Regions from separate parts of the Streptomyces vinaceus genome, predicted to be linked through region 1. Evidence: riboswitches for the same ligand, from Rfam matches in the RefSeq annotation. Region 1 holds a riboswitch; each other region holds the start of a gene.
What was found. Region 1 has a riboswitch for cyclic di-AMP ahead of CP980_RS20200 (LysM peptidoglycan-binding domain-containing protein). Riboswitches for the same ligand answer to the same signal wherever they lie in the genome.
Positions count from the first base shown of each region.

Region 2: it holds a riboswitch for cyclic di-AMP, as region 1 does, so the genes downstream of both, CP980_RS05795 (M23 family metallopeptidase) here and CP980_RS20200 (LysM peptidoglycan-binding domain-containing protein) in region 1, are expected to answer to the same signal.
Region 3: it holds a riboswitch for cyclic di-AMP, as region 1 does, so the genes downstream of both, CP980_RS08360 (M23 family metallopeptidase) here and CP980_RS20200 (LysM peptidoglycan-binding domain-containing protein) in region 1, are expected to answer to the same signal.

Region 1 is NZ_CP023692.1:4,466,178-4,472,879, reverse strand. It holds gene eno (phosphopyruvate hydratase) at 1-152, opposite strand, end outside; gene CP980_RS20200 (LysM peptidoglycan-binding domain-containing protein) at 418-1,113, opposite strand; cyclic di-AMP (ydaO/yuaA leader) riboswitch at 1,116-1,286, opposite strand; gene CP980_RS20195 (LysM peptidoglycan-binding domain-containing protein) at 1,569-2,612, opposite strand; gene CP980_RS20190 (cytochrome P450 family protein) at 2,715-3,998, opposite strand; gene CP980_RS20185 (globin domain-containing protein) at 4,147-5,325, shown strand; gene CP980_RS20180 (nucleoside triphosphate pyrophosphohydrolase) at 5,322-6,338, opposite strand; gene CP980_RS20175 (SurA N-terminal domain-containing protein) at 6,412-6,702, opposite strand, start outside.
Region 2 is NZ_CP023692.1:1,296,691-1,303,392, reverse strand. It holds gene hpnH (adenosyl-hopene transferase HpnH) at 1-648, shown strand, start outside; gene CP980_RS05805 (aspartate aminotransferase family protein) at 645-2,027, shown strand; gene CP980_RS05800 (tyrosine-protein phosphatase) at 2,220-3,014, opposite strand; cyclic di-AMP (ydaO/yuaA leader) riboswitch at 3,354-3,530, shown strand; gene CP980_RS05795 (M23 family metallopeptidase) at 3,533-4,501, shown strand; gene CP980_RS05790 (SGNH/GDSL hydrolase family protein) at 4,667-5,452, shown strand; gene CP980_RS05785 (MBL fold metallo-hydrolase) at 5,601-6,702, shown strand, end outside.
Region 3 is NZ_CP023692.1:1,916,716-1,923,417, forward strand. It holds gene CP980_RS08355 (GntR family transcriptional regulator) at 1-284, opposite strand, end outside; gene CP980_RS08360 (M23 family metallopeptidase) at 454-1,248, opposite strand; cyclic di-AMP (ydaO/yuaA leader) riboswitch at 1,262-1,420, opposite strand; gene CP980_RS08365 (M16 family metallopeptidase) at 1,605-2,972, opposite strand; gene CP980_RS08370 (M16 family metallopeptidase) at 2,993-4,342, opposite strand; gene CP980_RS08375 (DNA gyrase/topoisomerase IV subunit A) at 4,533-6,702, shown strand, end outside.

The DNA.
Region 1 (6,702 bases):
ATGGCCTCGAAGGCACCGGTGGAGGCGCCGGACGGAACTGCAGCACGGCCGGTGCTGCCATCGTCGAGGCCCACCTCGACCTCGACCGTGGGGTTGCCTCGGGAGTCCAGGATTTCCCGGGCTACGACGACGTCGATGGACGGCACGAGCATCTCCTTCTGGGATGTGACGCTGGGTGTGCGGTGGCATGTCGGGCCGTGGGATGGCCCCGCCGACTAGAGCCTAACCGCCTCCGGGCGCTCGGCCGGCCGACCGCCCGCCCGCTGGGACGAAAAAGGGCCCGAATACCCGCCTTCCGGTACATAGGACCCTTGACCGCCGGCACACATGCCGCCGCCCGGCGCGTGGGGGGACGACGCGCCGGGCGGTCGGGCTGCCGCGGCGCCGCACGGGCGGCCGCGGGTGTCACTGCAGGATTCAGCTGAGCTTCAGCTTCTGGCCCGGGAAGATCAGGTCGGCGTCCGAGACGATGTCCTTGTTGAGCTCGAAGAGCTTCTCCCAGCCGCCCTTGACGCCGTTGGCCTCGGCGATGGTGCCCAGGGTGTCGCCCGCCTTGACCTCGTACGAGCCGTTGCCGGTCTTGACGGCCGGGGCCTCGGCGCGCTCGGAGCGGGTGACCGGCGCGGGGGTCTCGCGCTTGGTCTCCTTCTTCGGCGCCGTCTGCTTCGGCTGCGTCTTCTTGGTCTCGGTCTTCGTCTCCGTCTTCTTCGGGGTGTCGGTCGCGCCACCACCGGTGTAAGCGGAGTTCGAGAGGCCCTTGCCGCAGACCGGCCAGGCGCCCTTGCCCTGGCCCTTGAGGACCTTCTCGGCGATGGCTATCTGCTGCGACTTGGAGGCCTGGTTGGCCTGCGCGGCGTACGACTTGCCGCCGTACGCGGCCCACGTCGAGGACGAGAACTGCAGGCCGCCGTAGTACCCGTTGCCCGTGTTGATGGACCAGTTGCCGCCGGACTCGCACTGCGCCACGGCGTCCCACTGGGAGGCGGTGGCGGCGGAGGCCGAGCCGGCCGCCATCAGGGGGGCGGCGACGGCGACACCGGTGACACCGGCGAGCGTGACGATGCGGGCGGCCTTGGAGGCGCGGCGGTGCTTGCCCTTGCCGGAAATCAGCATGGAGTTCTCCTCACCGACGCCTGCGAGGTGAGCTGTCGGGTTCGGGCTGATGAGTGCCCGGCCGTGCGGTGTGGCGCACGACTTAACCCCTAGCCGTTCCCCTGCCGTCTCTCAACGGCCGGTCCCGGCGCCTACCTTGGTTCCCCCGCTCCTGCCTTCGGCGCTTGACGCGACGACTGTTCCCCCCGTCCGCCGGCAGGATTCGGCGATGCGGTCGAAGGAGCCCGCGGTGGCGGGCGACTCAGAAGGTAGACAGGTCCCTCCCCGATGTTCAACGAGGAACACCGGGGAGAAACGGGCCCTACTTGCGCCCCTCCCGATGGCATTTGCGCAGGTGAGGGCGGGGTTTGCGGAAGGTCACAGGCGGGACACGCCAGTTGACCGGAAGAGACACATGTCTCACTTGCAGATAACGGACATTCAGCCTTTTCTGGGTGTCCGAAGTGCCGCTATTTTCAACTTAGATCCAGATTCTGACCGGGCTTGATCAGATCTGCGTCATCGCCGATGACCTGCTCATTGGCCTGGTAGAGCGCGTTCCAGCCGCCCTTGACCCCCTTGGCAGACGCGATGGTCGCCAGACTGTCGCCCGCCTGGACCGTGTACGAGGGGTCTGACGCCGCGTCGGATGTGACGGGCACCTCAAGAGCGGGCGCACCACGGTGCTTGCCGACGCCGGAGGGGTCCGGGATGCCGGCCGGGTCGGTCGTGGCACCCGGGGTGCCCGGGGCCGACGGGGAAGCGGGGGCGCTCGGGTCGGCCGGGGTGACCGGAGCGGTCGGGTCCGGGCTGCCGGGCGTGGTCGGGGTCCCCGGGGCGGTCGGGTCGGAGGGCGCCGTCGGGGTGCCCGGGGCCGTCGGGTCGCCGGGGGCGCCCGGGAGCACCGGGGCGCCCGGCGAGGTGGAGGGGGCGTCCGGGTCGGGCATGACGGGCAGTCCGCTGTTGGGCGCGAGCGGCGCCGGCGGAAGCGTGAAGACCGGGGACGGGGTCGGGGTCGGGGCGCCGAAGTCCTGGGGCTTCGCGCCGGAGCCGCCCGCCGGGACGGAGTCGTCGGGGCGCGAGGGGCTCGCGCCGATCGGACCGAGGGTGCCGGGCAGGCCCGGGTCGACGGCCGCCGCGGGGCCCTGCTGGGTCAGTCCGGCCGACTCCGAGCAGTGGCCGAAGGCCGAGGGGCCCTGGGCGCCCAGCACGCGCTCGGCGACGGCGATCTGCTGCGAGCGGCTCGCGAGGTCGGGGCGCTCGGCGAACTCCAGGCCGCCCGAGGCGTTCCACTGCTCCTGCGTGAACGAAAGTCCGCCGTAGGCACCGCTGCCGGAGTTGGCGCTCCAGGAGCCGCCGCTCTCGCACTCGGCGACCGTGTCCCACGTGGAGGCCTCGGCCGCGCTCGCGCCGGTGGCGGCGAGCAGGGGCAGGGCCAACGCGGAACCGGTGACTCCGGCGGTGACGACTATCGCGGGTACCTGGCGGGGCCGTCTGTGGCGGCCGTTCCCGGAACGCATGAGCTGCACCTTTCGCATAACGGCTGGGTAACGGCAGAACCTAGCCGTCTTAGCACGCGAGTAACAACTCTCGACGGGGGCTGACTTACGGTCAAAGGGGGTTCAGGGGTTTCGGGCTGTGAACTTGACGGGAAGGGTGCGCAGGCCACGCATGATCAGACCCCCGCGCCAGCGAAGCTCGTTGGGCGGAACAGCGAGTTCCAGATCCGGCAGACGCGTCAGCAAAGTCGCAAGCGCCGTCTGTCCCTCAAGTCGTGCGAGCGGAGCACCCAGGCAGTAGTGGATTCCGTGCCCGTACCCGAGGTGCTGGTTGTCGGTACGGGAGAGGTCGAGCGTGTCCGGATCGGCGAACCGCTCGGGGTCGCGGTCGGCCGCGGCCAGGACGACGAGGACCGGGTCGCCCGCCGCCACCTGCTGCCCGCCGAGGGTCAGCGGCTCGGTGGCGAACCGCCAGGTGGCCAGCTCCACGGGGCCGTCGTAGCGCAGCAGTTCCTCGATGCCGGTCTCCAGCAGGGCGCTCTCGCCGGCGGCGAGGGAGTCCTGGAGGCGGGTGCGCTGATCGGGGTTCATGAAGAGGGAGTGGACGCCGTTGCCGATGAGGTTGACGGTGGTCTCGAATCCGGCGAACAGCAGGATGAAGGCCATGGCGGTGGCCTCGGCCTCCGTCAGGTGGTCGCCGTGGTCGCTCGCGCGGATCAGGTCCGAAATCAGGTCATTGCCCAGATCGTCCCGTTTGCGGTGGATGAGTTCGCCGAGATAGGTCCGCATCTGCTTCACGGAGCGGGCCACCCCGCCGCGCGGGCCGCCGCCGTGCCGGATCATCATCCCGGCCCAGTCGCGGAAGTCGTCCTGGTCCTCGCGCGGTACGCCGAGCATCTCGCAGATGGCGTAGATGGGGAGGGGGAAGGCGAACTCGTGGATGAGGTCCGCTTCCCCCCGGCTCGCGAACTGCTCGATGAGGTGGTCGGTCAGCTCCTGCACCCGCGGGGTGAACTCGGCCACCCTGCGCGGGGTGAACGCCTTCGACACCAGCCGCCGCAGCCGCGTGTGGTCGGGCGGGTCGATGTTGAGCAGATGCGTCATCAGCTCCGCCTTGCGCTCCCCCGGGATCCCGGTCTTGCCCTTGGCGTGCGCCGGCTCCGCGTGGTGCGCCGGGTTCTTGCTGAGCCGCTGGTCGGCGAGGGCCTGGCGGGCGTCGGCGTACCGCGTGACCAGCCAGGCCTCGACCCCGCTGGGGAGCTTCGTGCGGTGCACCGGGGCGTGCTCGCGCAGCCAGGCGTACGCCGGGTACGGGTCGGTCGCGAACTCCCAGTCGAACAGGGTCGGGCCCTGGGGAGGCGTGCCGTCTTGGGGGGATGCGGGGGCTGCGGGGGTCGGCTCATGCACCCGCTGACCGTATCCCGCGCGCCCGCCGCCATCCCATATGGGTCGTTCGCCGCGGCTGTCCGTAGATCCGCCAACGCTTGACCTCGCCTTCCCCGGCGTTCCTACTTTCGGTCTTGTGGATGTGAGGATCTTGAGGAGCAGCTTCGCGGTGGTCGAGAGAAGGGCCGAGCACGCGGTCAAGTACTTCTACTCCCACCTCTTCTGGCACAACCCCGGGATCCGCGAGCTCTTCCCGGCCTCCGCCGAGGACATGGAACGCCAGCGCGACCGGCTCTTCGCCGCGCTGACCCACGTGGTCGCCCGCCTCGACGACGAGAGCCTGCTCCCCTACCTCCACGACCTCGGCCGCGACCACCGCAAGTTCCTCGCCGGCCCCGAGCACTACGCGGCCCTCGGCGCCTCCTTGCTCGCCGCACTCGCCCGCACCTGCGGCGAGGCCTGGACCCCGACCGTGGAGAAGGCCTGGTCCGAGGCGTACCAGGTGATCGCCGAGGCCATGATGGCCGGGGCCGCCGCGAGCGAGGACCCGCCGTGGTGGGACGCCGAGATCGTGCGCCACCTCCAGTACGGGCAGGACATAGGGGTGCTGACCCTGCGCCCGCACGCCCCCTTCCCCCACCTCCCCGGCCAGTACGCGAGCGTCAGCAGCGAGCGGGTCCCGAGGACCTGGCGCACGTACTCCATCGGGAACGCCCCGCGCCCGGACGGCACCCTCGACCTGCACGTCAGCCGGATCGAGGGCGGCCGGCTCAGCACCGCCCTGGTCCGTGAGGTGCGGCCCGGCGAGGCGCTGCGGATCGGCGCGGCCGGCGGGCAGCTGACCTTCCGCCGCGCCGACCGGCCCGTCACCCTCATCGCTGCGGGCACCGGCTGGGCGCCGGTCCGGGCCATCGTGGAGGAGCTCGCCGGGCAGCCCCCCGATCAGGACGTACGGCTCTTCGTCGTCGCCCGGGACGCCGCGCACCTGTACGACCGCCCGCTGATCGACGAGTACGCCGCCGCCTTCGGCCGGCTCGGCGTCACCTACATCACCCCCGCCCCCGGGCAACACCGCGAGCAGGCCACCGGGCGCCTCGCGACCGCGCTCGGCCACCGGGCCATGTGGCCCGAGCAGGACGTGTACCTGAGCGGGCCGCCGCCGTTCGTCGAGCAGACCGTGCAGGTGCTGAAGGAGCTGGGCGCGCTGCCGGGCCGGATCTTCCACGACTCGGTGCCGGCCGCGGGCACCGGCCACGGCCCGGGCGGCCGTCCCCTGGGCTTCGGCGAGTGGTTCCTGGGCCGCCCCGGGCCGCAGTGGCACAACCCCTCGGGCCGCGCGCCGCGCTAGATCGTCCGCTCCCCGCCGCTCCCGAGGCCCTCGGCGGCGCGGATCGCGTCCCGGTAGGCGCGGGCCGCCGCGCGCAGCGCGGTCTCGGGGTCGACGCCCGCCGCTTCGGCGCGCGCCGCCAGTTCCAGCAGCTCGTACCCGATGCCCTCGCCGCGGGGCAGTTCCACGGCGAGGGCGCCCGTACGGACCCGCCCGGCCAGTTTGGCCGCGAGCGCGAGCCCGGGCTGGCCCAGCGGGATCCCGTCGGTGACCGACTCCCGCTGCTTCTCGACCGCCTTGGTGCGCTGCCAGTGCGCGCTGACGTCCTCCGGGGTCTGCGCGTCCGCGTCCCCGAAGACGTGCGGGTGCCGGTGGATCAGCTTCTCGACGAGGCCCCCGGCCACGTCGTCGATGGAGAACGGCTCGTCACCGTCCTCCTCGGCGATCCGTGCGTGGAAGACCACTTGCAGCAGGACGTCGCCGAGCTCCTCGCGCAGCGCGTCCCGGTCGCCGTCCTCGATGGCCTCGACGAGTTCGTACGCCTCCTCGGTGGCGTACTTGACCAGTCCCTCGTGGGTCTGGCGCGAGGTCCAGGGGCATTCGCGGCGGACCCGGTCCATCACCTGGACCAGGTCGAGCAGGCGGGCGCCGGGCAGGTCGTACGAGCCCGGCAGCAGTTCGAGGTCGGGCATGTCGACGCGGCCGGAGCCGGCCAGCCGGGCCAGCCCGTCGGTGAGCCGCCGGTCGCCCTCGCCGGACGGGATCACCACGACGGTGCGGCCGCCGGCGCAGGCCTCGACGAGCGCGTGCGCGTCGGGGGACTCGTGCGCGACCTTGACGCCCGCCTCGCGCAGGTACGGCAGCTGCGGGTGGCCGGGGTCGGCGCACAGCACGCGGTCCGCGGCGCGCAGGGCCTGCCAGGCCGGCCAGGACAGCAGGCCGGGGGCGACCCGGTGGCTCGCCGTGAGCAGGACGATGCGGCCGGCGGCCGTACCGTCGGTGCCCGCCGGGCGGGGCGGTGACGGGGCGGGCACGGCGGCGGGTCCGGCGGGGGCGGGTTCGGCGGTGTGGTCGGTCACCCTCCGAACCTACCTCCGGACGGGCGGCTCAGGCTCCGGCGGGGGCCTGCTCGGGCCGGGTCCGCTGGACGATCCAGGGGGTCTCCGGGTCTCCGAGCACGATCTGCCGCGCGTCCCAGACCCCGTAGCGCGGGTTCACCTCGATGTGCAGGGCCTTCGCGGCGGAAGCCAGCTTCTCGACGGCCTTGTCCTGGCTGCCGTAGCTCTCGAAGAGCTTGTCGCGCAGCAGCTTGAAGCGGGCGTCGGCGTCGAGCTGCCCGGGCGCGAGCTGGGCCTGCTCCAGGGCGGCCGCGGCGAGCTTCTCGGTGCCGCCCGCCTG
Region 2 (6,702 bases), 3.2 Mb from region 1:
GCGGTGCACATCGACGGACTGCGCGAACGCCACGACGAGTCGGTGGCCAAGGAAGGCGTCTTCGACGAGGCGGTCGCCGCCATCAAGGAGGCGAAGAGGCGCGGGTTCCGGGTCACCACCAACTCCACCTTCTTCAACACCGACACCCCGCAGACGATCATCGAGGTGCTCAACTACCTCAATGACGACCTCAAGGTCGACGAAATGATGATCTCGCCCGCTTACGCCTATGAAAAGGCCCCCGACCAGGAGCACTTCCTGGGCGTCGAACAGACCCGGGAACTCTTCAGGAAGGCCTTCGCGGGCGGCAACCGGCGGCGCTGGCGGCTCAACCACTCCCCGCTCTTCCTCGACTTCCTGGAAGGCAAGGTGGATTTCCCCTGCACCGCCTGGGCCATTCCCAATTACTCCCTCTTCGGCTGGCAGCGCCCCTGCTACCTGATGAGCGACGGCTACGTGCCGACGTACCGGGAGCTGATCGAGGAGACCGACTGGAGCAAGTACGGCCGTGGAAAGGACCCGCGCTGCGCGAATTGCATGGCGCACTGCGGGTACGAGCCCACCGCCGTCCTGGCCACCATGGGCTCTCTCAAGGAATCCCTGCGCGCCGCCCGCGAGACGGTCTCGGGGAACCGGGAGAAGCAGTGACCGGCTTCGACCTCCGCGCCCTGCTCGACGAGCGGGGCGGGGAACGGTACGAGCTGCACGCGCGCCACCTCAACCACCAGCTGCCGCGCATGCTGCACACGATCGGCTTCGACAAGGTCTACGTACGGGCCGAGGGCGCGCACTTCTGGGACGCCGAGGGCAACGACTACCTGGACATGCTCGCCGGGTTCGGGGTCATGGGCCTGGGCCGGCACCACCCGGTCGTCCGCAGGGCCCTGCACGACGTCCTGGACGCCCAGCTCGCCGACCTGACCCGGTTCGACTGCCAGCCGCTGCCCGGGCTGCTGGCGGAGAAGCTGCTCTCGTACAGTCCGCACCTGGACCGGGTCTTCTTCGGCAACAGCGGCACCGAGGCGGTGGAGACGGCCCTGAAGTTCGCCCGGTACGCCACGGGCCGGCCCAGGATCCTGTACTGCGACCACGCCTTCCACGGGCTGACCACGGGCTCGCTGTCGGTCAACGGCGAGGGCGGGTTCCGGGACGGGTTCGCGCCGCTGCTGCCCGATACGAAGATCGCCCTCGGGGACCTGGCCGCCCTGGAGCGGGAGCTGAAGCGGGGCGACGTCGCCGCCTTCGTCGTCGAGCCGATCCAGGGCAAGGGCGTGCTCGCGGCCCCGCCCGGCTTCCTGCGCGCCGCGCAGGAGCTGCTGCGCCGGCACAAGGCGCTGCTGATCGCGGACGAGGTGCAGACGGGGCTCGGCCGGACCGGCGACTTCTACGCGTACCAGCACGAGCCGGGCGTGGAGCCGGATCTGGTGTGCGTGGCCAAGGCCCTTTCCGGCGGCTACGTGCCGGTGGGCGCCACCCTGGGCAAGGACTGGATCTTCAAGAAGGTCTACTCGTCCATGGACCGGGTGCTCGTGCACTCCGCCAGCTTCGGCTCCAACGCGCAGGCGATGGCGGCCGGGCTGGCGGTGCTCTCCGTGATGGAGGAGGAGTCGGTGGTCGCGAACGCACGCGCCATGGGCGACCTGCTGCGCGGGCGGCTCGCGGCGCTCGTCGACGAGTACGAGCTGCTCCACGAGGTGCGCGGGCGCGGACTGATGATCGGCATCGAGTTCGGTCGGCCGTCCTCGCTCGGACTGCGCAGCCGGTGGACCATGCTCCAGGCGGCCCGCAAGGGGCTCTTCGCCCAGATGGTCGTGGTGCCGCTGCTGCAGAAGCACCGGATCCTGACGCAGGTGTCGGGTGACCACCTGGAGGTCATCAAGCTCATCCCGCCGCTGATCGTGGACGAGCGGGACGTCGACCGGTTCGTCGGTGCCTTCCGCGAGGTCATGGACGAGGCGCACGGCGGCGGCGCCCTCATGTGGGACTTCGGCAGGACGCTGGTGAAGCAGGCCGTCGGCGGCGGCTGACGGCCCGCTCCACGGGCTAGGGAGTGTCGTCGAAGTGGCGTCGGCCGCCCGTCAGGGCGGTGGTCGGCGGGGTCTGGTGCGTGCGATCGCAAGGCGGAGGAGGGAATCGACGCGGAGCGTCGGTGACCGACGACAACGCGGCGAGCGTGCGTGCCAGACCCCGCCGACCAGACGGGACTTTGACGACACGACCTAGCGGTCGAGCAGCCGGTCCCGCAGCCTGCCGAGGGTCTCGGAGGAGAGTCCGAGGCCCTCGGCGAGGTACCGGTCGACCCCGCCCCAGTACGTGTCGATCGCGTCGAACGCGGCGGTCAGGTACTCGGCGCGGGCGTCGAACAGCGGCGCGAGCAGCTCCATCACCTCGGGGGAGCGGGCCTCGGGCGCCTCGCTGCCGCGGCGCACGCGGTAGCGCCGGTGCGGGGCGTTGGACTCCAGGTAGTCCGCCACGATCGCCTCGCGCTCGACGCCCAGTGCGAGCAGGGTGACGGCGATCGACAGGCCGGCCCGGTCCTTGCCGGCCGCGCAGTGCATGAGCGCCGGGACGCTGTCCTCGGCGAGGGCGTGCACGACCCGGCTGTGCTCGGCGGTGCGGTTCTCGATCATCGCGCGGTAGGAGTCGGCCATCCGGTCGGCGGCCTTTCCGTCGCCGAGGAGCCCGCGGAGCTGTTCGACCCCTCCGTCGCGGACCATCTTCCAGAACTCCTTGCCGTCGGCCGGATCCGACAGCGGGATGTTGACGTTCCGTACGCCGGGGAGCTCCACGTCGAGCCCCTCCAGGGCGTGGTCGGCGTTGTTGCGGAAGTCGAAGATGGTGTGCAGGCCGAGCGATGCGAGGAATTCTGCATCGGTTTCGGTGGCATGTGCCAGATGTCCGCTACGGAACAGTTTTCCCGGCTTGACCCGGCGCCCGTCGGTGGTCGGCAACCCGCCCACGTCACGGAAGTTGCGCACTCCTTCGAGTTCGGGCTCGGGTACGGGCTCCGTCAGTGCGGGCCGGGGTATCTGCTGGGTCACGGGGCACTCCTCCGCATCGTGGCGGTCTGTCCGAATTACGCTACTTGGCACCAACTTGCCATTGCCGGAGGCGAGATCGGACCCGGCCCCGTGAGCCAGATCATACGGTGACCGTGAGTGCCTGATCACCGAAGTCGAATGGCCCGGCCGGAGCGGTTGTTGGCGCCGGGGAATGGACGGAGGGTGACCGGAATTCCGTCGGATTCCCCGTTCTGTGAATCCGTCAGGAAATTCGTGGCTTGTTCCGCGTGCCTCAACTCGATTACCTTCGCGATCGATCCGGATGGACCGCCGAATCCTGCCGCCGTCCGGAAACCGCACCCGACTATTCACGCGCGCGGCAGGAGCGGGGGAACCAGGTAGGCCGCTGTTCCGGATCTTTCGGTCCGAACAGCTCGGGGTGAAGCCGTTCATGTTCCGTTCATGCGCGGCCGGACATCTCCAGTCCGAACCCGACAGCTCACCTCGCAGGCGACGGAGAGGAATTCGCCATGCCTGCAAAGGGTAAGCACCGACGTCCCAAGTCCCGTTCCGTGGCGCGCGGCTTCGCCGTCGCGGGCACCGGCGGTGCGGCCCTCGCGCTGCCGCTGCTCGGTGCCGCCGGCGCCCAGGCGGCTCCGGCCTCCGCACCCGCCGCGGCTCCCGCGCAGGCCCCGCAGCTCCCGGCGGCCCCGGTGTCCGTGCCCACCGCCGTCCAGCAGGGTTCGCCGGCCACTTCGGCCGTCTACACGGTCGTGCCGGGGGACTACCTCTCCAAGATCGCCCAGGACCGGCACCTGGCGGGCGGCTGGCAGCAGCTGTACGCGGACAACCGCGAGGCCGTCGGCAGCGACCCCTCGCTGATCCACCCCGGGCTGAAGCTGACCCTCGCCGCGAAGGGCGTCGAGGCTCCGGCCGCCGAGCCGGCCCCGGCCCCGGCGAAGAAGTCCTCGCACGCGGCGGCGGACGAGAAGGCCTCCGCCCCCGAGGCGGCCCCCGCGGCCCCCGCTGCGCCCGCAGCGCCCGCCCAGAAGAGCGCCACCGCCCGGTCCGCCGCCGGTGCGGTCAGCGCCGCCGGCTTCGTCGCCCCCGTCGCCGGTGGCGGCATCTCCACCCAGTACAAGACCCCCGGCGCCATGTGGTCCAGCGGTTACCACACCGGTGTCGACTTCATCGCGAGCTCCGGCACCACCGTCCGCGCCGTCGGCGCGGGCACCGTGGTCTCCGCGGGCTGGGGCGGCGCGTACGGCAACGAGGTCGTCATCCGGCACGCGGACGGCAAGTACTCCCAGTACGGCCACCTGTCCCAGCTCTCCGTCTCGGTCGGCCAGAGCGTCGCCGGCGGCCAGACCATCGGCCTCTCCGGCTCCACGGGCAACTCCACCGGCCCGCACCTGCACTTCGAGATCCGTACCGGGCCGTCCTACGGCTCGGACATCGACCCGCTGGCCTACCTCCGCTCGAAGGGCGTGAGCATCTGACGGCTCCCGTCGTCAGCGGGCCGCAGGACACGTGAGGCCGGGACCCGAGGGGGGTCCCGGCCTCACGCGCTGTTATTCCGTACCGACCAGGTGGTATAGATCACGGCCCGTCAACCCCTGCCTACGGTGGCGTAGGTCACGTGTCGGGGTGAAGGATGTGTCCTCGTGGCAGCGACGAAGACGACACTCAAGACCATCGGCTCGTACGCGGCGATCGGGGACAGCTTCACCGAGGGTGTGGGGGACCCGGGGCCCGGGGGGACCTTTCTCGGCTGGGCGGACCGACTGGCCGTACTCCTGGCCGATCAGCGCGAGGAAAACGAGTTCCGGTACGCGAACCTGGCCGTGCGGGGGCGCCTCCTCGACCAGATCGTGGCCGAACAGGTCCCCCGGGCCAAGGAGCTCGCACCGGACCTGGTGAGCTTCTGCGCGGGCGGGAACGACATCATCCGGCCCGGCAGCGACCCGGACGACGCGGCGGAGCGGTTCGAGGCGGCGGTCGCCGACCTCACCGGGGCCGTCGGCCAGGTCATGATCACCACGGGCTTCGACACCCGGGGCGTTCCGGTCCTCAAGCACCTGCGGGGCAAGATCGCGACGTACAACGCGCACGTGCGCGCCATCGCCGACCGCTACGACTGCCCGGTGCTCGACCTCTGGTCGCTCAAGTCCGTACAGGACCGCCGGGCTTGGGACGACGACCGGCTGCACCTGTCGCCCGAGGGGCACACCCGGGTCGCGCTGCGCGCCGCCCAGGTGCTGGGGCTGGAGGTGCCGACCGACCCCGACCAGCCGTGGCCGCCGCAACAGCCGCGCGGCTCGGTGGACGTGACCCGGGACAACATCCAGTGGGCCCGGGAGTACCTGGTGCCGTGGATCGGGCGTCGGCTGCGCGGGGAGTCCTCCGGGGACCACGTGGAGGCGAAGCGCCCCGACCTGCTGCCCCTGTAGGGCGACGGCGGGGACGGAAGGGGCAGGGGGAGCGCCCGAGAACGGGGGCGCGCGGCGGAATCCTTCGGGGGCGGTACGCGTTGGCAAGGTGGTAGACCGGTATTCGTACGGCCTCACGACCATCCGCCCCACCCTCCCAGGAGGCGCTTTGACCGGCTCCCGTCCCCTGCGTCCTCGGCTGCGCGCCCTGCGGCCCGAAGCCTTCGGCGCGGATCCGTCCGGCGCCCGCCTGGAGCGGATCCGGCGCTCGCCGAACTTCGCCGACGGCGTCTTCCAGAACCCGGTCGGGGCCCGGACCAGGCCCTCCGGCTCCATGATGGAGTTCGCCAAGATCTACTTCCACAAGGAGCAGCGGACCCGGCGCAATCCGGGTGCGCCCATCCCGGTGTACCCGACGACCCTGGCCGAGCTGGCGAAACCGCCGGTGAGCGGGTTGCGCCTGACCTGGATGGGGCACTCGGGCGTACTCGCGGAGATCGACGGGCGGCGGGTGCTGTTCGACCCCGTATGGGGGGAGCGGTGCTCGCCGTTCCCGTTCGCCGGGCCCAAGCGGCTGCACCCCGTCCCCGTGCCGCTGGCCTCGCTGGGGCCGGTCGACGCCGTGGTGATCTCGCACGACCACTACGACCACCTCGACCTGCCGACCATCAAGGAGCTGGCCGGGACGGACACGGTCTTCGCCGTCCCGCTCGGCGTCGGCGCGCACCTGGAGCGCTGGGGCGTCCCGCCGGGCCGGCTGCGCGAGCTGGACTGGAACGAGGCCACCGAGATCGCGGGGCTCTCGCTGACGGCGACCCCGGCACGGCACTTCTGCGGGCGCGGCCTGCGCAACCAGCAGAACACCCTGTGGGCCTCATGGGTGGTCGCGGGCGACCGGCACCGGATCTTCCACAGCGGTGACACGGGCTACTTCCCCGGCTTCGCGGAGATCGGCGCCGCGCACGGCCCCTTCGACGCCACGATGATCCAGATCGGTGCCTACTCGGAGTACTGGCCCGACATCCACATGACCCCCGAGGAGGGCATGCAGGCCCACCTCGACCTCCAGGGCGGGATCCCGCACGGCATCATGCTGCCGATCCACTGGGGCACCTTCAACCTGGCGCTGCACCCGTGGGACGAGCCGGGCGAGGGCACCGTGACCGCCGCGAAGGAGGCGGGCGCCGGTATCGCGCTGCCGGTCCCGGGCCAGCCCTTCGAGCCGGGCGCGGCCGATGTGCCCGCCGAGCCGTGGTGGCGCCCCTTCGTCC
Region 3 (6,702 bases), 2.5 Mb from region 1:
CGCCGGGCCGCGCGCGCGGCCGCCAGCGGCTCCAGCAGCAGCCGCAGCTCCAGGAGATCGGCAGCCTCCTGCTCGGTGGGCTCGGCGACGCAGGCGCCCGCGTGCCGCCGGGTGGTGACGAAGCCCTCGGACTCCAGGGTCCGCAGCGCCTCGCGGACGGGGACGCGGGAGACCCCGTACCGGCGGGCCAGCAGTTCCTCGGTCAGCCGGGAGCCTGGTTCGAAGACCCCCGAGACGATGTCTTCGCGGATTGCCGTGCATACCGCGTGCGCAGGAATACGCAAGTCCGGACCTCCGCCTATTTCCGACTGCCGACCGCCTTACGGGGACTCTATTGCACCGGGCGATAAATTCCGAGCGCGGACGGAAAGAGGAGATGTTTACGGCCAGCACGAAGGCCCCGGCTCGGGGAGCCGGGGCCTTCGGGGAAGAGCGGGGTGCGGGTGGCGCGGATCAGACGTCGACGCCGTGGCTGCGCAGGTACGCGACCGGGTCGATGTCCGAGCCGTACTGGGCGCCGGTACGGGCCTCGAAGTGCAGGTGCGGGCCGCTGGAGTTGCCGGTGGAGCCCGACAGGCCGATCTGCTGGCCGGCGGTGACCTGGTCGCCGACGGAGACGCTCAGCGAGGACATGTGGCCGTACTGCGTGTACGTGCCGTCCGCGTGCTTGATGACGACGTTGTTGCCGTACGCGCCGCCCCAGCCCGCCTCGACCACGGTGCCGACGCCGACCGCGTGCACCGTGGTGCCGGAGGCGGCGTGGAAGTCGATGCCGGTGTGGCTGCCGGAGGACCACATGCCGCCGCCCGCGTGCCACTGGGTGCTGACGTAGGACCCCTCGACGGGGGCGACGAAGGTGTTGAGGCGCTTGCGCTCCTCCTCGCGGGCGGCGCGCTCGGCGGCCTCGCGCTCCGCCTTCGCCCGCTCCTCGGCCTTCTGCTTCGCCTCGGCGGCGCGGGCCTTCGCCTCGGCCTCCGCCTTCGCCTTGAGCGCCGCGGCCTCGGCCGCGTGCCCCTGGGCGTCGGCCTGCGCCTCGATCTGGCCCTGGAGGTCCTCGGCGGTCACGACGGCGTTCAGGCCGGTGTCCTCCATGGAGGGGGCCTGGTCCGACGCGGCGAACGCCGGGCCTGCGAGGGAGCCGACGACACCGGTGGTGGCGAGGGCGGCTATGCCGGCGTAACCGGCGGTCTTGCGGCTCAGACGACTGGAACCACGGTGCTTACCGGCGGCACGACTGCCAAACGCCATGAAGGGGCTGATCCTTTCCTTCCTTCTCGCCTACCGGGTTAGCTGACGGGTTCGGAGCAGGAAGGTCTCCTACGGACCCCCTCTGGCGAGGCGGTCCGATTCACCCCAGGGACGCATGTGGGTCCCCGGCTCCCCAGGCTCGCGCCTGACGGGGACTCGGCGATCGCTGCCCGGTGCCGCGGATGCGGCGGGTACAACTGACGGACAGCACGGCCGACGCTAGGCGGATCATCAGTCAATCGCCAAACAGACACGCGTTTTTGTTGCATACGCCACACCCCATACGAGCAACCTCTCCACGAAACAGACAAAAGGGGCCCCGACGGACAAGCCGCCGGAGCCCCTTGAGATGCGCGTCAGTTGGTGACGACGGTGACCTCACCGATGCCGAGCGCCCGCACCGGCTCCTCGATCTGCGCGGCGTCGCCCACCAGGACCGTGACCAGGCGGTCCAGCGGGAAGGCGGCCAGGACGGCCGAAGTCGCCTCCACCGTGCCCGTTTGGGCCAGCTGCGCGTACAACCGGGCCTGGTAGTCGTCCGGAAGCTCCTGCTCGACCTGGTCGGCGAGCGTGCCCGCGACGGCCGCGGCCGTCTCGAACTTCAGCGGGGCCACGCCCACCAAGTTCTGCACCGCCACGTCCCGTTCGGCGTCGGTCAGGCCGCCCTCCGCGAGGGTGCGCAGCACCTTCCAGAGGTCGTCGAGCGCCGGGCCGGTGTTCGGGGTGTCCACCGAGCCGCTGATGGCGAGCATCGAGGCGCCCTTGCCGTCGGCCGTGGAGCGCAGCACCTGACCGAAGGCGCGCACGCCGTACGTGTACCCCTTCTCCTCGCGCAGCACCTTGTCCAGGCGCGAGGTGAGGGTGCCGCCCAGGCAGTACGTGCCGAGCACCTGCGCCGCCCAGACCCGGTCGTGCCGGTCCGGACCGATGCGGCCGATGAGCAGCTGCGTCTGGACCGCGCCGGGCCGGTCCACGATGACCACGCGCCCGGTGTCGTCGGCGGTGACCGGCGGGACCGGGAGCGGCTCGGCGGAATCGCCGGTCCAGGCGCCCAGGGTGTCCCCCAGGACGGCGTCCAGGTCGATGCCGGTCAGGTCGCCGACGACCACCGCGGTGGCGGTGGCGGGGCGTACGTGGGCCTCGTAGAAGGCGCGTACGGCCGCGGAGTCGATCCGGGCGACCGTCTCCTCGGTGCCCTGGCGGGGCCGGGACATCCGCAGGGCCGGCGGGAAGAGCTGCCGGGAGAGCTCCTTGGCGGCCCGGCGCTGCGGGTTGGCCAGCTCGTGCGGGATCTCGTCGAGCCGGTTGCGCACCAGCCGGTCGACCTCGCTGTCGGCGAAGGCCGGCGCGCGCAGCGCCTCGGCGACCAGGCCCAGCGCCTTGTGCAGGCGGGAGGCCGGGACCTCCAGGGAGACCCGCAGGCCCGGGTGGTCGGCGTGCGCGTCGAGCGTGGCGCCGCAGCGCTCCAGCTCGGCCGCGAACTCCTCGGCGGAGTGCTTGTCGGTGCCCTCGGACAGGGCGCGGGCCATGATGGTCGCCACGCCGTCCAGGCCCTCGGGCTCGGCGTCCAGCGGGGCGGCGAGGTTGACCTCGACGGCGACGACCTGCTGGCCGGGCCGGTGGCAGCGCAGCACGGTCAGGCCGTTGGGCAGCGCGCCGCGCTCGGGGGCCGGGAAGGCCCACGGCCGGGGCCGGCCGGCCTGGGGCTGCGGGTGGAAGGTCATCGTGACGGCTGCGGTGTCGCTCACTGCTCCGCCCCTTCGTTCTCGTCGCTCTCAGCGTTCTCGCCGGCTTCTGCCGGCAGCGGCTCGTACACCAGCACCGCGCGGTTGTCGGGGCGCAGTCGGGCCGCGGCCACGGCCTGCACCTCCTCGGCGGTGATGTCGAGGACGCGCTGTACGGCGGTCAGCGCCAGCTGCGGGTCGCCGAACAGCACCGCGTAGCGGCACAGTTCGTCGGCGCGCCCGGCCACCGTGCTCAGCCGGTCCAGCCACTCGCGCTCCAGCTGCGCCTGGGCGCGCTCCATCTCCTCGGCCGTGGGGCCCTCGGCGGCGAACCGCGCGAGCTCCTCGTCGACGGCCGCCTCGATGGCGGGCACCTCGACGCCGCTGGAGGTCTTCACGTCCAGCCAGCCCAGCGAGGGCGCGCCGGCGAGCCGCAGCATGCCGAAGCCGGCCGCGACCGCGCTCTGGTCGCGGCGTACCAGGCGGTTGTGGAGCCGGGAGGACTCGCCGCCGCCCAGTACGGTCAGCGCCACGTCGGCGGCGTCGCACTCGCGGGTGCCGTCGTGCGGGAGCCGGTAGGCGGCCATCAGGGCGCGGGCCGGGACCTCCTCGACGACCTCCTCGCGCAGCTGGCGGCCCATGATCTCGGGCAGCGTGCCGTCGCGCGGCGGCTGCTTGCCGTCGTGCCCGGGGATGGTGCCGAAGTACTTCTCGACCCAGGCGAGCGTCTGCGCGGGGTCGATGTCCCCGACGACCGACAGCACCGCGTTGTTGGGCGCGTAGTACGTACGGAAGAAGGCGCGGGCGTCCTCCAGGGAGGCCGCGTCCAGGTCCGCCATGGAGCCGATCGGCGTGTGGTGGTACGGGTGGCCCTCGGGGTAGGCGAGGGCGGTCAGCTTCTCGAAGGCCGTGCCGTACGGAACGTTGTCGTAGCGCTGGCGGCGCTCGTTCTTGACGACGTCGCGCTGGTTCTCCATGGACTCGTCGTCCAGGGCGGTCAGCAGGGAGCCCATCCGGTCGGCTTCCAGCCAGAGCGCGAGCTCCAGCTGGTGGGCCGGCATGGTCTCGAAGTAGTTGGTGCGCTCGAAGCTGGTCGTGCCGTTGAGCGAACCGCCGGCCCCCTGGACCAGCTCGAAGTGCCCGTTGCCGGGTACGCTCGCCGAGCCCTGGAACATCAGGTGCTCGAAGAGGTGAGCCAGGCCGGTCCGCCCCTTGACTTCGTGGCGCGAGCCGACGTCGTACCAGAGGCAGACCGCGGCGACCGGGGTCAGGTGGTCCTCGGAGAGCACCACGCGCAGGCCGTTGGCCAGCCGGTGCTCGGTCGCTGTCAGGCCGCCGGAGCCGGCCTGGGCTGTGGCCGTGTGACCCATGGGCATGTGGTCCCTTCGATCGCGATGCAGAGTTTTCCGTCAGACCTGCCACTGTATGCAAGCGCGTCGGCCGCCGGAGAAGTTCCCGGGTCCCCCCTGGGGTCGGAGTCCGGGTTGTCGGTGCCTAGGGCCACAATGGTCCGCGTCAGACCCCCCAGCACACCCATCTTGGTTAAGGAGCCGCGCAGCGATGGCCCGCCGCAGCACGAAGACCCCGCCGCCGGAGGATTTCGAGGAGAAGATCCTCGACATCGACGTCGTCGACGAAATGCAGGGCTCCTTCCTCGAGTACGCGTACTCGGTGATCTACTCCCGTGCCCTGCCCGACGCCCGGGACGGCATGAAGCCGGTGCACCGGCGCATCGTCTACCAGATGAACGAGATGGGCCTGCGCCCCGACCGCGGCTATGTGAAGTGCGCCCGCGTCGTCGGCGAGGTCATGGGCAAGCTCCACCCGCACGGTGACGCGTCGATCTACGACGCCCTCGTGCGCATGGCCCAGCCGTTCTCCATGCGGCTGCCGCTGGTGGACGGCCACGGCAACTTCGGTTCGCTCGGCAACGACGACCCGCCGGCCGCCATGCGTTACACCGAGTGCAAGATGGCGGACGCCACGTCACTGATGACGGAGTCGATCGACGAGGACACCGTCGACTTCACCGCCAACTACGACGGCCAGGAGCAGGAGCCGGTCGCGCTGCCCGCGGCCTATCCCAACCTGCTGGTCAACGGCGCGTCCGGGATCGCGGTCGGCATGGCCACCAACATGCCCCCGCACAACCTGGGCGAGGTCATCGCGGCCGCCCGCCACCTGATCCGCTACCCGCAGGCCGACCTGGAGGCGCTGATGCGCTTCGTGCCGGGTCCGGACCTGCCCACGGGCGGCCGGATCGTGGGCCTCTCGGGGATCAAGGACGCCTACGAGAACGGCCGCGGCACGTTCAAGATCCGCGCCACGGTGGCCGTGGAGAACGTGACGGCGCGCCGCAAGGGCCTGGTCGTCACGGAACTGCCCTTCACGGTCGGCCCCGAGAAGGTCATCGCGAAGATCAAGGACCTGGTCGGCTCCAAGAAGCTCCAGGGCATCGCGGACGTGAAGGACCTCACCGACCGCTCGCACGGTCTGCGCCTGGTCATCGAGATCAAGAACGGCTTCCACCCGGAGGCCGTCCTGGAGCAGCTGTACAAGCTGACGCCGATGGAGGAGTCCTTCGGCATCAACAACGTCGCGCTGGTCGACGGCCAGCCGCTGACGCTGGGCCTCAAGGAGCTGCTGGAGGTCTACCTCGACCACCGCTTCGAGGTCGTGCGGCGGCGCAGCGAGTTCCGCCGCACCAAGCGCCGGGACCGGCTGCACCTGGTCGAGGGCCTGCTGGTGGCCCTGCTCGACATCGACGAGGTCATCCGGATCATCCGGGACAGCGACAACTCGGCGCAGGCGATGGAGCGGCTGATCGAGCGCTTCTCGCTGAGCGAGATCCAGACCCGGTACATCCTGGACACCCCGCTGCGCCGGCTCACCCGCTTCGACCGGATCGAGCTGGAGTCCGAGCGCGACCGGCTGACCGGCGAGATCGACGAGCTGACCGGGATCCTGGAGTCCGACACGGAGCTGCGCAAGCTGGTCTCCGCGGAACTGGCCGCGGTGGCGAAGAAGTTCGGCACCGAGCGCCGTACGGTCCTGCTGGAGTCGGCGGGCACCTCGGTCGCCGCGGTCCCGCTGGAGGTCGCGGACGACCCGTGCCGGGTCCTGCTGTCCTCGACGGGCCTGCTGGCGCGCACCGCGGGCGGCGACCCGCTCCCGGAGGAAGAGGGCGGCGCCCGCGCGAAGCACGACCTGATCGTCTCCCAGGTGGCGGCGACCGCCCGGGCCGACGTCGGCGTGGTCACCTCGTACGGGCGGCTGCTGCGGCTCTCGGTGATCGACCTGCCGCAGCTGCCGGACACCCACGCCGCGCCGAACCTGGCGGGCGGCGCCCCGGTCTCGGAGTTCCTCTCGGGGCTGGAGGCGGACGAGAAGGTGATCTGCCTGACCTCGCTGGACGAGTCCTCCCAGGGGCTGGCGCTCGGCACCGAGCAGGGCGTGGTCAAGCGGGTCGTGCCGGACTACCCGGCGAACAAGGAGGAGCTGGAGGTCATCACCCTCAAGGAGGGCGACCGGATCGTCGGCGCGGTCGAACTGCGCACGGGCGAGGAGGACCTGGTCTTCCTCACCGACGACGCCCAGCTGCTGCGCTATCCGGCGAGCCAGGTGCGCCCGCAGGGCCGCCCGGCGGGCGGTATGGCGGGCATCAAGCTCTCCGAGAACGCCAAGGTGATCCACTTCTCGGCGGTGGACCCGGCGCGCGACGCCCTGGTGT